5 linked regions of the Methanocaldococcus jannaschii DSM 2661 genome follow. The main gene of each other region encodes a partner of the protein of the gene in region 2 in a complex. Each region holds a gene or a part of one and is shown on either strand. Other genes may lie near its edges. The genes, in order: MJ_RS01030, MJ_RS05580, MJ_RS01020, rpoE and MJ_RS00195.

Region 1 (2,799 bases), 780 kb from region 2 along the record:
TGAGAGGAGAAGAAATTGTTATTGTAAATGCTGAGATGGTAGTTATTACAGGTAACAAGGACTGGATTATAAAAACCTACCAAGAGGAAAGAGAGAAGAAAAACGTTGCTAACCCAAGAAGATTTGGGCCGAAATTCCCAAGAAGACCAGATGATATATTAAGAAGAACAATTAGAAAGATGCTTCCATACAAAAAACCAAAAGGAAGAGAGGCATTTAAGAGAGTTAAAGTTTATGTTGGAAATCCTAAAAACTTAACAGTTGATGAAAAAATAAGCCACAAATTAAACACCACCAAATATATAACATTAGCTGAGTTAAGCAAACACTTAGGAGCGAAGTTCTGAGGTGATTAAATGGGAAAAATTGTTATAACAGTTGGTAAAAGAAAAAGAGCTATTGCGAGAGCAGTAGCAAGAGAAGGGAAGGGAAGAATAAGAATAAACAAAATACCTATTGAGTTAATTGAGCCCAAATATAAGAGAATGAAGTTAATGGAACCAATTTTATTAGCTGGAGAGGAAGTTATTAGCCAAATGGATATTGATGTTACAGTTAAAGGCGGAGGAGTAATGGGACAAATGGATGCTGCAAGAACAGCTATTGGTAAAGCTATTGTTGAATTTACAGGTAGCAAAGAGTTGAGAGACAAGTTCTTAGCTTACGACAGAACATTATTGGTTAGCGATGCAAGAAGAACCGAACCACACAAACCAAGTAGGTCAACAAAGGGTCCAAGAGCAAAGAGACAAAAGTCATACAGATAAATTTATTTTACAATTTTTGGAAAGATATTATCTTTTCTTTTATTTTGGGTGAGAAACATGATGTTCCCTATTAGATGTTTTTCCTGTGGTAATGTTATCGCTGAAGTTTTTGAAGAGTACAAAGAGAGAATTTTAAAAGGAGAGAATCCAAAAGATGTTTTGGATGATTTAGGCATTAAAAAATACTGCTGTAGAAGAATGTTTATCTCTTACAGAATAGGAGAGGATGGAAGAGAAATTATTGATGAAATAATAGCTCATGACGAGAGATATCTATAATTAGATTTTTAAACTTATTATTCTTTTTAACGGGGCCGTGGGGTAGCCTGGATATCCTGTGCGCTTGGGGGGCGTGCGACCCGGGTTCAAGTCCCGGCGGCCCCACCATTTGATATTTTATATATTTCAGAGGTGAGATATTGAAATTAACAAAATTTGAGATTGCAAGGATATTGGGAGCGAGAAGTTTGCAGATATCAAGTGGAGCATATGCAACAATAGAAACAAAATGTGATAGCTCATTGAAAATAGCTTATGAAGAAATTAAACAAGGAAAAGTTCCTTTAAAACCAATAAGACCGGTAAAAGCTTAATTGTTTTTAACTACAGTGGGGCTGAACGTAGTGAAGCTCCACTCTGAGGTATAGTAATCGCCCATGGGCGAGTAATGAAACCGAAGCGTAGCTTCGAGCTACAAAATCCAAAGGATTTTGTTAAATCCGTAGGATTTCATCTGATAGGAGAAGGCATAAACAATTAAATTATAATTATTTTTTAATTGAGGTGGATGTAATTGACAAATGTTATTATTGAAAAAATAAGTGCAAAAGAAGTTTTTAAAGGAGCTAAAATTAAGGTAATGATTACAACAATGACAAATATTTCTATTGGCTATGACATCATTGAAGTGAATAATCCAGAGGAAGCAATAGCTGATGTTGAAAATGTTATAGCCCCAGAACTCATTGGATATCCAGCAACTGACATTGATTTTATTGATTCATTAATTTGTGAAACATCAGTTAATAATCCTACTGTAGCAATGGGAATTTCTATTAGCGTAGCAAGAGCGGCTTCAAACAGCTTAGATATTCCTTTATTTAAATTTTTAGGGGGAGCTTTAACAACTGAACTACCAATAGTTGCTTCTGGCATATTAGTTGATAAAGATAAGAATGAGTTAATTCCAATAGTCATGGCTGATTCCATTGAAGATATAGTTAATTTATATCTAAAGCTCACAGATGTCTTATCTCATGATTATAGTATTGTAAATATTGATGGAGCATACACATGCAAGGACATATTTAATGAAATTCCAAAGATTAGGAATTTGATAGATGAAATTAAAGAAGATGAGGATTTAGATATATTATTGGGACTTAGTTCTAAAAAGGAAACTGTTAAAGATAAGGATTTATCTCAGATTGATTACTTAGAGGTTGAAGAGCCTGTTGAATTTGATGGATTTCTATGCACGGACAGCATTTATGAGGAAAGTGATTTTGTTAAAGTTTTCCCATATGAAATGGGAACAATAACTGAGATGTATTATTACATAAACTACATTATGGATAAAGGGCTTTATCCAGTAATATTTGGAAATAACTCATCATTTGCTCACATTGCAGTTAGTTTCAAGGTTCCTTTTTTAAGACCTAAGCTATCTTCAAATGTGCTAAATGAAGTTTGGAACATAGAGAGAACCATAATGAATCCAAATATAAGGAGGTTTTAGCTCCATATTTTATTTTAAATTTTAATTATTGTTTTCCGATATCATTTCCGATAATTATATATATCAAGTAGTAATCTTAATCAATTATTAAATCAATTATTAACATTTTAGAGGTGGTAATAATGGCTGTAACAATAGATTACAGCTTATGTAAAGGGGCAGAGTGTGCAGAATGTGTAAATAACTGCCCAATGGAAGTTTTTGAAATTGAGGGAGATAAAGTAGTTGTTGCAAGACCTGATGACTGCACTTATTGTGGAGTCTGTGAAGATGTCTGTCCAACAGGAGCTGTAA
Region 2 (2,895 bases):
TTGTTAAAGACTATAGCATCCTCCATGTTGTATCCTTCATAGCTCATAATAGCTACAACGAAGTTCTGCCCTGCTGGTCTTTTATCGAAACCTAAAATCTCTTGGTGTTTTGTCCTAACAATTGGAACTTGTGGATAGTGGAGATAATGCCCTCTTGTATCTAATCTCCATTTTATATTGCTCATTGGAATTCCTAATGACTGCTTCCCCATTGCTGCAGCCATTGTAATTCTTGGTGCTGAGTTGTGTTCTGGATAAGGAGCAACCCCTGCCCCAATACCTAATATGGTTAATGGGTCTATCTCTAAGTGTGTGTGTTTCTCAGTCAATTCTTCTTCAGATAGAGCAATATAGGCATTTTCTTCCTCTTCAGCGTCTAAATATTCAATAACTCCTTCTTTAACTAAATCTGAGAATGTAATTTCTCCTTTCTTTAATTTTTCAATATGTTCTTTAGTTAGTTTTGGTTTTCCATTTTCTACAACTATTAAAGGTCTAACAATCCTTCCAGCATCCGTGTTTATATGAATGTCATTACTTTCTTCATTGTAAGCAACTGTTGTATATTGAGGGAGCTCTCCTTTTCTTCTTTTTTCCCTAATAAAATTAACAAGTTCTTCTGGTTTGTCTGTAGTTCCAACTAACTTTCCATTAACATAAATATTTACTTCCCTTGATGCCAAGTTTTTCACCTAAGAGAGATTTTTATTGATTTTGAAAAGATTAAAATTAAACATCAACAAAAACTCAGAAAAAACATAATAAATAAAGTTTCTTTTAAGAAACATTTATTCCAAAGGATTTTAATAGCTCAATAACTTTGCTATCATCTTCTTCTCTTGTAACTTTACACATTATAGCAAAGTTTTTAACAAGACCACAGTTTGGACCTTCTGGAGTTTCTGAAGGGCAGATTTTACCCCAATGAGTTCCATGCAGTTCTCTCGCTTCAAAGTGTGGCTGTGACCTTGATAATGGTGAAACTATTCTCCTCAATTGAGAGTTTGTTGCTAAGTAACTTGTTCTATCTAAGAGCTGGCTAACCCCAGTTTTTCCTCCAACCCATGTTCCTGTTGCCATAGCGTGTTTAATTCTCTCGGTTAATATATCGCTCCTTACAGCAGCTTGAATTGAAGGAGTTTTGTTCCTTAATGTTTGTCTCTCTAATTGATATTTTATATCCTTAACAAGTTGGCTAAACGCATATCTAAACAAATCTTCCATTAAGTCCCCAGCTAATTTAGCTCTTTTATATGCGTAGTGGTCTTTATCATCTTCTCCTCTATATCCAAAGTAAAGTTCTAAAGCGTTTCTTGCCATTATTCCTAAGAACCTAATTTTCTTTGGGAAATCTTCTTTTGTAACTCCTAAATGGGGCAGTAAATAGTTACATAAAACTGTTTCTGCTCTCTTTAATCTATAATCCTTTGCCTGCCCTGGAGCTACTCTCTTTCCAATAAACTCCAAAGCATCTTCAGGGGAGTTTATGTTATGCTCTTCCCTAATCTCTTGAATGTTTAAAACAATCTCCATAAAGAATCTTTCATCATCAATTGACTCAATGATATCTTTATCTGTCTCAGCCCCAAGTGCTTTCATTAATATAACCAATGGTATCTGCCCAGGCATTCCAGGGAATGTAGCATACAACAAACCATCTGGATGTCTTTCAACAGTACATAAAGCCCTAAATCCGTGTCTTGTTGAAAACACTTTTGCAACATCTACTATCTTTCCACTTCTCTCTGCCTTCTCACATAAAATTCTATTTGGAATTAAATCTTCCTGAGTAATTAATACTTTTTCAGTTCCATTAATTATAAAATAGCCAAATGGGTCTTCAGGGTCTTCTCCCAGGTCTATAAGCTCTTCTCTTGATTTTCCATACAAGTGGCAGATTTTTGAACCAAGCATTACTGGAAGTTCTCCGATATAAACTTCAACAGTTTCCCCTTCCCTTGCATCTTCTCCTTCACCAATAATAGGGGTCATTTCTAAATATAATGGAACTGAATATGTTAAATCTCTGATTCTTGCTTCCATTGGAGTTATTGGTCTTATTGAACCATCAGCTTCTTTAATAACTGGTTTTCCTACTTTAATTTTCCCTAATTTAACTTTATACCCTCCAGTAATCTCTGTTTCAATATATCCAACTTCATCAATAATTTTTTGTAATCTATTTTCTACAAAATCGTTGTATGACTCTATCTGGTGGTCTATTAAACCATGTTCTTTAAAATAAGCATCTACTAATTCTCTCATAATTGCCACCTATTTTTTAAATAATCCTTTTAATAACTAATCTATAAGCTATACTAACTCCAGCCGTTGGACTTTTTCTAATTACTCTAACAACATCTCCTTCTTTAGCTCCAATTTCCTGAATAACAGGGTCGTCTTCATAAATTTTTGGTAGTTGCTGAATCTTTATATTGTATCTCTTCAAAATCTCCTCAACTTCTTCTTTTGGAACTATTTCATGCTTTGGAACCAGTATGTGGTCTGTGACCTTCAAGGTTACTCCTCCCTACCATTTTGTTTAAATATAATTAATGACAAAAATTAGGTTAAAAGAGAGACTCAAGGTAATGATGTAATAAATGTGATGCATCCTTACAAATATTTTTTTCTCATATTTATTTTTTACTTTTATTGTCCTATAAAAATATTTCTTTATTTGAATATTCTGTTAATTTTTTATAGCTACTTTAGCCTTCTTTTTAGTCCCTTCCTTTAGATTTTTAACAAACTCCTCCAACTCCTTTAGGAATTTTTCCTCATCCTTTATTTGTCCATTCTCATCTAAATGTTTTTCAACAATCTTAACAATCGCACTTCCTACAATAGCTCCATCAGCTATTTCAGTTATTTCCTCAACATGCTCCCTCTTTG
Region 3 (2,948 bases), 780 kb from region 2 along the record:
AAACCTTATAATAATTATAAAAGGTTTGAAGGAAAACACGGTGATATATATGGCAAAGAAAATAACAGCTACAAACCCAAGGTTGGTTAAGTTAATTGAGATATTAAAGCAGGAAAGTTATAAAAATCAGGCAAAGATTTGGAAGGATATTGCAAGAAGGTTAGCAAAACCAAGAAGAAGGAGAGCAGAGGTAAATTTAAGTAAGATAAACAGATACACAAAAGAAGGAGATGTTGTTTTAGTTCCTGGTAAAGTTTTAGGAGCTGGGAAGTTAGAGCACAAGGTTGTCGTTGCTGCATTTGCATTCTCAGAAACAGCTAAAAAATTAATTAAAGAAGCTGGAGGAGAAGCAATAACAATTGAAGAGCTAATAAAAAGAAATCCAAAAGGTTCAAATGTTAAAATTATGGCGTAAATATAAACTGGATTAAAACACGGTGATAGTTATGACAGTAATAGATGCTGAAGGAGCGATATTGGGAAGATTGGCTTCAGAAGTAGCAAAAAGAGTTTTGAGAGGAGAAGAAATTGTTATTGTAAATGCTGAGATGGTAGTTATTACAGGTAACAAGGACTGGATTATAAAAACCTACCAAGAGGAAAGAGAGAAGAAAAACGTTGCTAACCCAAGAAGATTTGGGCCGAAATTCCCAAGAAGACCAGATGATATATTAAGAAGAACAATTAGAAAGATGCTTCCATACAAAAAACCAAAAGGAAGAGAGGCATTTAAGAGAGTTAAAGTTTATGTTGGAAATCCTAAAAACTTAACAGTTGATGAAAAAATAAGCCACAAATTAAACACCACCAAATATATAACATTAGCTGAGTTAAGCAAACACTTAGGAGCGAAGTTCTGAGGTGATTAAATGGGAAAAATTGTTATAACAGTTGGTAAAAGAAAAAGAGCTATTGCGAGAGCAGTAGCAAGAGAAGGGAAGGGAAGAATAAGAATAAACAAAATACCTATTGAGTTAATTGAGCCCAAATATAAGAGAATGAAGTTAATGGAACCAATTTTATTAGCTGGAGAGGAAGTTATTAGCCAAATGGATATTGATGTTACAGTTAAAGGCGGAGGAGTAATGGGACAAATGGATGCTGCAAGAACAGCTATTGGTAAAGCTATTGTTGAATTTACAGGTAGCAAAGAGTTGAGAGACAAGTTCTTAGCTTACGACAGAACATTATTGGTTAGCGATGCAAGAAGAACCGAACCACACAAACCAAGTAGGTCAACAAAGGGTCCAAGAGCAAAGAGACAAAAGTCATACAGATAAATTTATTTTACAATTTTTGGAAAGATATTATCTTTTCTTTTATTTTGGGTGAGAAACATGATGTTCCCTATTAGATGTTTTTCCTGTGGTAATGTTATCGCTGAAGTTTTTGAAGAGTACAAAGAGAGAATTTTAAAAGGAGAGAATCCAAAAGATGTTTTGGATGATTTAGGCATTAAAAAATACTGCTGTAGAAGAATGTTTATCTCTTACAGAATAGGAGAGGATGGAAGAGAAATTATTGATGAAATAATAGCTCATGACGAGAGATATCTATAATTAGATTTTTAAACTTATTATTCTTTTTAACGGGGCCGTGGGGTAGCCTGGATATCCTGTGCGCTTGGGGGGCGTGCGACCCGGGTTCAAGTCCCGGCGGCCCCACCATTTGATATTTTATATATTTCAGAGGTGAGATATTGAAATTAACAAAATTTGAGATTGCAAGGATATTGGGAGCGAGAAGTTTGCAGATATCAAGTGGAGCATATGCAACAATAGAAACAAAATGTGATAGCTCATTGAAAATAGCTTATGAAGAAATTAAACAAGGAAAAGTTCCTTTAAAACCAATAAGACCGGTAAAAGCTTAATTGTTTTTAACTACAGTGGGGCTGAACGTAGTGAAGCTCCACTCTGAGGTATAGTAATCGCCCATGGGCGAGTAATGAAACCGAAGCGTAGCTTCGAGCTACAAAATCCAAAGGATTTTGTTAAATCCGTAGGATTTCATCTGATAGGAGAAGGCATAAACAATTAAATTATAATTATTTTTTAATTGAGGTGGATGTAATTGACAAATGTTATTATTGAAAAAATAAGTGCAAAAGAAGTTTTTAAAGGAGCTAAAATTAAGGTAATGATTACAACAATGACAAATATTTCTATTGGCTATGACATCATTGAAGTGAATAATCCAGAGGAAGCAATAGCTGATGTTGAAAATGTTATAGCCCCAGAACTCATTGGATATCCAGCAACTGACATTGATTTTATTGATTCATTAATTTGTGAAACATCAGTTAATAATCCTACTGTAGCAATGGGAATTTCTATTAGCGTAGCAAGAGCGGCTTCAAACAGCTTAGATATTCCTTTATTTAAATTTTTAGGGGGAGCTTTAACAACTGAACTACCAATAGTTGCTTCTGGCATATTAGTTGATAAAGATAAGAATGAGTTAATTCCAATAGTCATGGCTGATTCCATTGAAGATATAGTTAATTTATATCTAAAGCTCACAGATGTCTTATCTCATGATTATAGTATTGTAAATATTGATGGAGCATACACATGCAAGGACATATTTAATGAAATTCCAAAGATTAGGAATTTGATAGATGAAATTAAAGAAGATGAGGATTTAGATATATTATTGGGACTTAGTTCTAAAAAGGAAACTGTTAAAGATAAGGATTTATCTCAGATTGATTACTTAGAGGTTGAAGAGCCTGTTGAATTTGATGGATTTCTATGCACGGACAGCATTTATGAGGAAAGTGATTTTGTTAAAGTTTTCCCATATGAAATGGGAACAATAACTGAGATGTATTATTACATAAACTACATTATGGATAAAGGGCTTTATCCAGTAATATTTGGAAATAACTCATCATTTGCTCACATTGCAGTTAGTTTCAAGGTTCCTTTTTTAAGACCTAAGCTATC
Region 4 (2,816 bases), 610 kb from region 2 along the record:
TTTTGACTTAAAAATTTATACAAACTTTTACTGCTCGCTTCAACATGCCACCTATTACTTCTTGTTTTCTCTTCCACATAGCTAATTGTTGGATTTAATCCAATTTTTATCAAACTATTTTTAACAACATCTACAAAGTCTTTATCAACAACCTTAATCCTAAAATAGTAACTTCCTGTCTTTTTTCTGTAATAAATGTTAGCATCTCCAAAATAAACCCCTATTATATAAGAAAGCTCAGGAGAAGGTGATAAATCTATAAATTTTGTTTTATTGAATGGATTATTGCTATTTTTACACCATCTAATAATCGTAGATTTGGAAATTTTAATATTCCTTTCAATTTCAATCTTTTTAGATATTTGAGAATAGCTAAAATTTTGCTTCCTTAATGATTTAACATAATTTATAAGTTCCAATACTTCATTTTGGGAGAGTTCTTTAAGATTAACCATATTATCAACAAAATAATAAGATAAGTATTTAAGAAAGTATCCATCATATCATTCTGTTTCCAATTTTCATGTCTTACTGTAGCATTATTTATAAAATAACATTTATGGTTATTAGTTATTTTATTAATTTAAATAAATAGATATATACTTTTATGATATAATGATGCTCCGGCCGGGATTTGAACCCGGGTCGCGGGCTCGAAAGGCCCGCATGATTGGCCGGACTACACCACCGGAGCAATCGGATAAAAAATAGAAAAATTGGCGGACCCGAGGGGATTTGAACCCCCGACCCCCGGCTTAGAAGGCCGGTGCCCTATCCAGGCTAGGCTACGGGTCCTCTTTATCTCAGGTTGTAAGCACTCTTTAAAATGAATTTTCTCATATATATACTTTTCGTTTCATAACTTATAACAATTTTTGTATGGTTAATTATAAATATAGGTTTGTGGCAAAATTAATAATTACATTAATTATTTATTGTTTTTTATAATCTCACTAATATGACGATTAGTTACTCTTTTTTTATTAAATTTAACTGATTCAGAGGTGAATATCTTATGTATAAAATTTTAGAGATTGCAGATGTTGTAAAAGTTCCACCAGAAGAGTTTGGTAAGGATTTAAAAGAGACAGTAAAAAAAATTCTCATGGAAAAATATGAAGGAAGATTAGATAAAGATGTTGGATTTGTTTTATCCATTGTAGATGTAAAAGACATTGGAGAAGGTAAAGTAGTGCATGGTGATGGTTCAGCATATCATCCAGTTGTATTTGAGACTCTCGTTTATATCCCAGAGATGTATGAACTTATTGAGGGAGAGGTCGTTGATGTTGTTGAGTTTGGTAGCTTTGTAAGGTTGGGACCTTTAGATGGATTAATTCATGTTTCACAGATTATGGATGACTATGTATCTTACGACCCTAAGAGGGAGGCAATTATTGGAAAAGAGACTGGAAAGGTTTTGGAGATTGGAGATTATGTTAGGGCAAGGATTGTTGCTATAAGTTTGAAGGCAGAAAGAAAGAGAGGTAGTAAGATAGCATTAACCATGAGACAGCCATACTTGGGAAAATTAGAGTGGATTGAGGAGGAAAAAGCTAAAAAGCAAAATCAAGAATAAGGTGAGCTTATGAGAGCATGTTTAAAATGTAAATACTTAACAAATGATGAAATATGTCCAATATGCCACTCTCCAACAAGTGAAAACTGGATAGGGCTTTTAATAGTTATAAATCCAGAGAAATCAGAGATTGCTAAAAAGGCAGGAATAGATATTAAAGGAAAGTATGCATTAAGTGTGAAAGAGTAGAGGAATTGATATGCTGGTGCTTCCAGAGGAGTTGAGGGAAAAATTAAAAAAGCCCTTTGGAAAAGTATATAAAACACTACCAGATATAGATGGAGATATCGTAACTGTTGGAGATATTGTAACAAAAACTGCAATTGAAAACAACATAATCCCAAAACTATCCATTTTTGACTTAAAAACCAGAAGAAATATTCCTGTTAAAATAAACCATGTATTTAAAAAAGTTATTAAAGTAAAAAATCCTCCTGGATGCATATCTGATGAAGCAATAGAAAGTATTAAATATCTATCTACAATAAATGATAGAAACATCGCCCTACTGGTTGATGGTGAAGAAGATTTACTTGCTTTAATTGTTATCAAATACTTTCCTATCGGAACTTATGTTCTATATGGACAGCCAGATGAAGGAATCGTTGTTCTAAAAATAAATAAAAAACTAAAACAAGAAATTGAAGAAATATTAAAACAATTCAAAAAAATTTGAGAGAGGGGATAATATGGAAATAAAAATATTATCAGAAAGATACAATCCATTGTTAAAGAGAAAAGAATACAGATTCATTGTAGACCACGATGGACCTACACCAACCTTCAAAGATGTCAAGTTAAAGCTTGCAGCAATATTAAACGCAAATAAGGATTTATTAATAGTTGAAAAAATTGTTGAAGAAGCTGGAATGCAGAGAGCAAGAGGTTATGCTAAATTGTATGATAATGAGGAAATGTTAAAATTAGTTGAGAGAGAACACATTTTAAGAAAAAATAAAATAGAAGAAGAAACAGCAGCTGAGGAGGGAGAATAATGACAAAAGGGAAAAAAACAGCAAAATACAAATACTACAAGATTGAAGGAGATAAAGTTATTAGATTGAAGAAGACCTGTCCAAGATGTGGTCCTGGAGTTTTCATGGCTGAGCACTTAAACAGATACGCATGTGGAAAATGTGGCTACATGGAATGGAAGCAACCACAAAAGAAGGAGTAAGTTAATCTTTTAGCTCTTCTTTTAACTCCAATATACTCATAGCCCTCAAGATATCTGTTT
Region 5 (2,984 bases), 930 kb from region 2 along the record:
GATAAAGAATATCCAGATATTGTTGTGCATATAAATCCATACACTGAAGAAATCTATCTACAAATAAATCCTTTATTTATTAAAGGAAGATATAGAAAATTAGTTAGGGGGATTCCACAAACAAGATGGCCTTGCAGAAAGTGTAGAGGAAAAGGTTGTGAGCTCTGCAACTACACAGGTAAAAAATATCCAATATCAGTTGAAGAAATTATTGCCAAACCATTCTTAGAGGCAACAAAAGGAGTAGATGCAAAATTCCATGGAGCTGGGAGAGAAGATATTGATGTAAGAATGCTTGGAGATGGAAGACCATTTGTTTTAGAGATTAAAGAGCCAAAGATAAGAAAAATTGATTTAAATAAAATTGCTGAGGAAATTAATAAGGATGGTAGAGTAGAGGTTTTAAACTTAGAGTTTGGTGTTAGGAAGGATAAAGTTATATTTAAAAACACTCCACATAGAAAAACATATAGGGCTTTAGTTGAATGCTCTGATAAAATTACTGATGAAGAACTAAAACTCCTTGAAAAAGAACTTGAAAATAGAACTATCTATCAAAAAACACCAAAAAGGGTTTTACATAGAAGAGCTGATTTAGAGAGAATCCGTAAGGTATATAAAGTTAAAACCAGTAAAGTAGATGACAATCATTTTGAGATGATTATATATTGTGATGGTGGATTATATATAAAAGAGCTAATCAGTGGAGATGATGGGAGAACAAACCCATCAGTCTCATCTATATTAAATAAAAACTGTATCTGTAAGGAATTAGATGTTTTGAAAATACACGATAACAACCTTTTAGAAAAAGGTTGATCAAAACAGATGCATTAAGTTGCCTCTTTCAGAGGCAATTAATGCCTCATTTAAAAACCTATTCAAAAAGGTGAGAATTATGGTTCAAATGAGTGAAGGATTTAGAAGAAAAACAAGAAAGAAGTTATCAAAACACCCAAGAGAAAGAGGTCTCTATCCAATAACAAGAGCTTTGAGAGAGTTTAAAGAAGGAGAGTATGTCCATATAGTTATAGATCCATCAGTCCATAAGGGAATGCCACACCCAAGATTTCATGGAAGAACAGGGATTGTTGTTGGTAAGCAGGGAAGAGCATTTATTGTTAAAGTAAGAGATGGAGGAAAATACAAACAAATCATTGCTTACCCACAGCATTTAAGACCTGCTACTGCATAAATATTTAATTTCATAAAAATCTCTATTAATTAAACACTTTAATTATTTTTCCTTGATTTAAATACAACTCCAGAAATAAATTATTAAATTATATTTTTATTGTATCAAGCTAAGAGGGAGAGAATGATAGGCAAAAAAATCCTTGGAGAGAGGTATGTAACAGTATCAGAGGCTGCTGAAATTATGTATAATAGAGCCCAAATTGGAGAGTTATCTTACGAACAGGGATGTGCTTTAGATTATTTACAAAAGTTTGCCAAATTAGATAAAGAAGAGGCAAAAAAATTGGTTGAAGAGTTAATATCTTTAGGAATAGATGAAAAAACAGCAGTTAAAATAGCTGATATATTACCTGAAGATTTAGATGATTTGAGAGCAATATATTACAAAAGAGAATTGCCAGAAAATGCTGAGGAAATCTTAGAAATCGTTAGGAAATATATTTAATTTTTTTATTACTCCTTTAAATTTGTAAATTTAAATGAAACTTTTAGAAAAAGTTAAATGAAAACTCTCCGAGTTTTCATAGCCCGAAGCTAATGCTTCGGTTTCATCAAAACCTAACACCTCCTCGCTACGCTCGGAGGTGTAAATTAAGTCCAGGGTGTTTATTGCTCCGATATATTCGTAGATTTAAATGAAGGGTGAAATTTTATGGTTAGAGGGCAATATAAAAAAGGAAACGATGAAAGAATGAGATTTCCTAAAAAAAATAAGCCACAAAAATTTGAAAACTACGCATGGGTTTTGGATTATTTACCTTACGGTTATCCCGACAAACCTGATGAACCTATAGTTCAAGGGCTTGGAGAATATCAGTTTTTATTAATGGAGATGATTCCAAAACCAAATGTAGATATTGAATTAGGTGAAAGAGTCTATATTGGAAAAGGTAAGAGAGATAAAATAGACCACGTTAGAAGAATGATTAAATATGAACAACTAACTCCAACAGCTAAATCAGAACTTTTATATGTAGTAATGGAAGCCGTTAAAATACAGGAGGATAGGTTTGTGAGATTCTTTAATGAATGCCCACCAATAACCACAAGATTACATACCTTAGAATTACTTCCAGAAATTAAAAAGAAATATATGTGGAAAATTATTGAAGAGAGAGAAGCAAAAAAATTTGAAAGTTTTAAGGACTTTGAAGAGAGAATTGGGAAAAATCCTGTGAGAATTATAGCTAAAAGAATTGAAAAAGAGCTTTCAGATGACAAAAAAGATAAATACTACTTATTTGTAAAATGGAAGAAAGGAATAATATTGAATGAGGATAATATGACATTCTATCTAAAAGAATAGTCATAAATGTGTTTTAGCAAACTCTCTCAAATCTCTAAGAGTCCCAAAATTTAGCAGACCAATATCAGTTATTGCTATAACCTCTGCCTCTAAGTAACTCTTCTTTATAATTTTGGATGATGCAGAGTTATTGATTAAATCATTCCCAGGAGATAAAGGGTTAAAAGCGGGTAAAACAATATAGTTCTTGTTTAATAAATAGGTAGGAAATTTTAGAATAGCACCAACATCATCTCTAAGTTTTATTGAAGGATGTTCATGCCCTAAAATCCAAAACTTCTCTTTTAATAAATCTCTATCTATTTTTATCTCTTTATCCCCATGAAAGATTAAATAATTACCAAGTTCAAAATAATCAAAGATTTCGTAGCCAGCAGATGATATAAAAGTATCATGATTTCCTTTAATTAAAATAACATTAATATATTCTCTCAAAAACTCAATAAACTCTTTTAAAAACTTAATCTCCTTGGGATATGGC

Evidence for each region.
Region 1: MJ_RS05580 (region 2) and MJ_RS01030 share a complex: the UniProt entries of both Methanocaldococcus jannaschii proteins name them as parts of the RNA polymerase complex.
Region 3: MJ_RS05580 (region 2) and MJ_RS01020 share a complex: the UniProt entries of both Methanocaldococcus jannaschii proteins name them as parts of the RNA polymerase complex.
Region 4: MJ_RS05580 (region 2) and rpoE share a complex: the UniProt entries of both Methanocaldococcus jannaschii proteins name them as parts of the RNA polymerase complex.
Region 5: MJ_RS05580 (region 2) and MJ_RS00195 share a complex: the UniProt entries of both Methanocaldococcus jannaschii proteins name them as parts of the RNA polymerase complex.

What each region holds. Positions count from the first base shown.
Region 1 is NC_000909.1:189,755-192,553, forward strand. The notes cover bases 1-2,773. They hold MJ_RS01030 (DNA-directed RNA polymerase subunit K), read left to right. Parts: upstream 1-1,186; coding sequence 1,187-1,360; downstream 1,361-2,773. Other genes in these bases: rplM (50S ribosomal protein L13), read left to right, coding at 1-347; MJ_RS01015 (30S ribosomal protein S9), read left to right, coding at 357-767; MJ_RS01020 (DNA-directed RNA polymerase subunit N), read left to right, coding at 825-1,046; MJ_RS01035 (phosphopyruvate hydratase family protein), read left to right, coding at 1,561-2,505; MJ_RS01040 (4Fe-4S dicluster domain-containing protein), read left to right, coding at 2,628-2,773. Also shown: more of MJ_RS01040, read left to right, coding at 2,774-2,799. UniProt on the Methanocaldococcus jannaschii protein: DNA-dependent RNA polymerase (RNAP) catalyzes the transcription of DNA into RNA using the four ribonucleoside triphosphates as substrates.
Region 2 is NC_000909.1:970,384-973,278, reverse strand. What follows is about bases 22-2,890. They hold MJ_RS05580 (DNA-directed RNA polymerase subunit B''), read right to left. Parts: upstream 2,266-2,890; coding sequence 778-2,265; downstream 22-777. Other genes in these bases: trpA (tryptophan synthase subunit alpha), read right to left, coding at 2,693-2,890; MJ_RS05575 (DNA-directed RNA polymerase subunit H), read right to left, coding at 2,282-2,518; rpoB (DNA-directed RNA polymerase subunit B), read right to left, coding at 22-692. Outside these bases: more of rpoB, read right to left, coding at 1-21; more of trpA, read right to left, coding at 2,891-2,895. UniProt on the Methanocaldococcus jannaschii protein: DNA-dependent RNA polymerase (RNAP) catalyzes the transcription of DNA into RNA using the four ribonucleoside triphosphates as substrates. The Rpo2 subunit (Rpo2N and Rpo2C in this organism) is implicated in DNA promoter recognition and in nucleotide binding.
Region 3 is NC_000909.1:189,242-192,189, forward strand. Bases 27-2,948 are described here. They hold MJ_RS01020 (DNA-directed RNA polymerase subunit N), read left to right. Parts: upstream 27-1,337; coding sequence 1,338-1,559; downstream 1,560-2,948. Other genes in these bases: MJ_RS01005 (50S ribosomal protein L18e), read left to right, coding at 50-415; rplM (50S ribosomal protein L13), read left to right, coding at 447-860; MJ_RS01015 (30S ribosomal protein S9), read left to right, coding at 870-1,280; MJ_RS01030 (DNA-directed RNA polymerase subunit K), read left to right, coding at 1,700-1,873; MJ_RS01035 (phosphopyruvate hydratase family protein), read left to right, coding at 2,074-2,948. UniProt on the Methanocaldococcus jannaschii protein: DNA-dependent RNA polymerase (RNAP) catalyzes the transcription of DNA into RNA using the four ribonucleoside triphosphates as substrates.
Region 4 is NC_000909.1:356,747-359,562, reverse strand. The notes cover bases 8-2,797. They hold rpoE (DNA-directed RNA polymerase), read left to right. Parts: upstream 8-1,015; coding sequence 1,016-1,579; downstream 1,580-2,797. Other genes in these bases: MJ_RS02060 (M50 family metallopeptidase), read right to left, coding at 2,758-2,797; MJ_RS02065 (30S ribosomal protein S27ae), read left to right, coding at 2,574-2,756; MJ_RS02070 (30S ribosomal protein S24e), read left to right, coding at 2,269-2,574; MJ_RS02075 (GTP-dependent dephospho-CoA kinase family protein), read left to right, coding at 1,779-2,255; spt4 (transcription elongation factor subunit Spt4), read left to right, coding at 1,589-1,768. Outside these bases: more of MJ_RS02100, read right to left, coding at 1-7; more of MJ_RS02060, read right to left, coding at 2,798-2,816. UniProt on the Methanocaldococcus jannaschii protein: DNA-dependent RNA polymerase (RNAP) catalyzes the transcription of DNA into RNA using the four ribonucleoside triphosphates as substrates.
Region 5 is NC_000909.1:38,309-41,292, reverse strand. What follows is about bases 23-2,980. They hold MJ_RS00195 (RNA polymerase Rpb4 family protein), read left to right. Parts: upstream 23-1,318; coding sequence 1,319-1,642; downstream 1,643-2,980. Other genes in these bases: MJ_RS00185 (metallophosphoesterase), read right to left, coding at 2,504-2,980; MJ_RS00190 (DUF655 domain-containing protein), read left to right, coding at 1,850-2,503; MJ_RS00200 (50S ribosomal protein L21e), read left to right, coding at 899-1,195; MJ_RS00205 (tRNA pseudouridine(54/55) synthase Pus10), read left to right, coding at 23-819. Outside these bases: more of MJ_RS00205, read left to right, coding at 1-22; more of MJ_RS00185, read right to left, coding at 2,981-2,984. UniProt on the Methanocaldococcus jannaschii protein: DNA-dependent RNA polymerase (RNAP) catalyzes the transcription of DNA into RNA using the four ribonucleoside triphosphates as substrates. This subunit is less well bound than the others.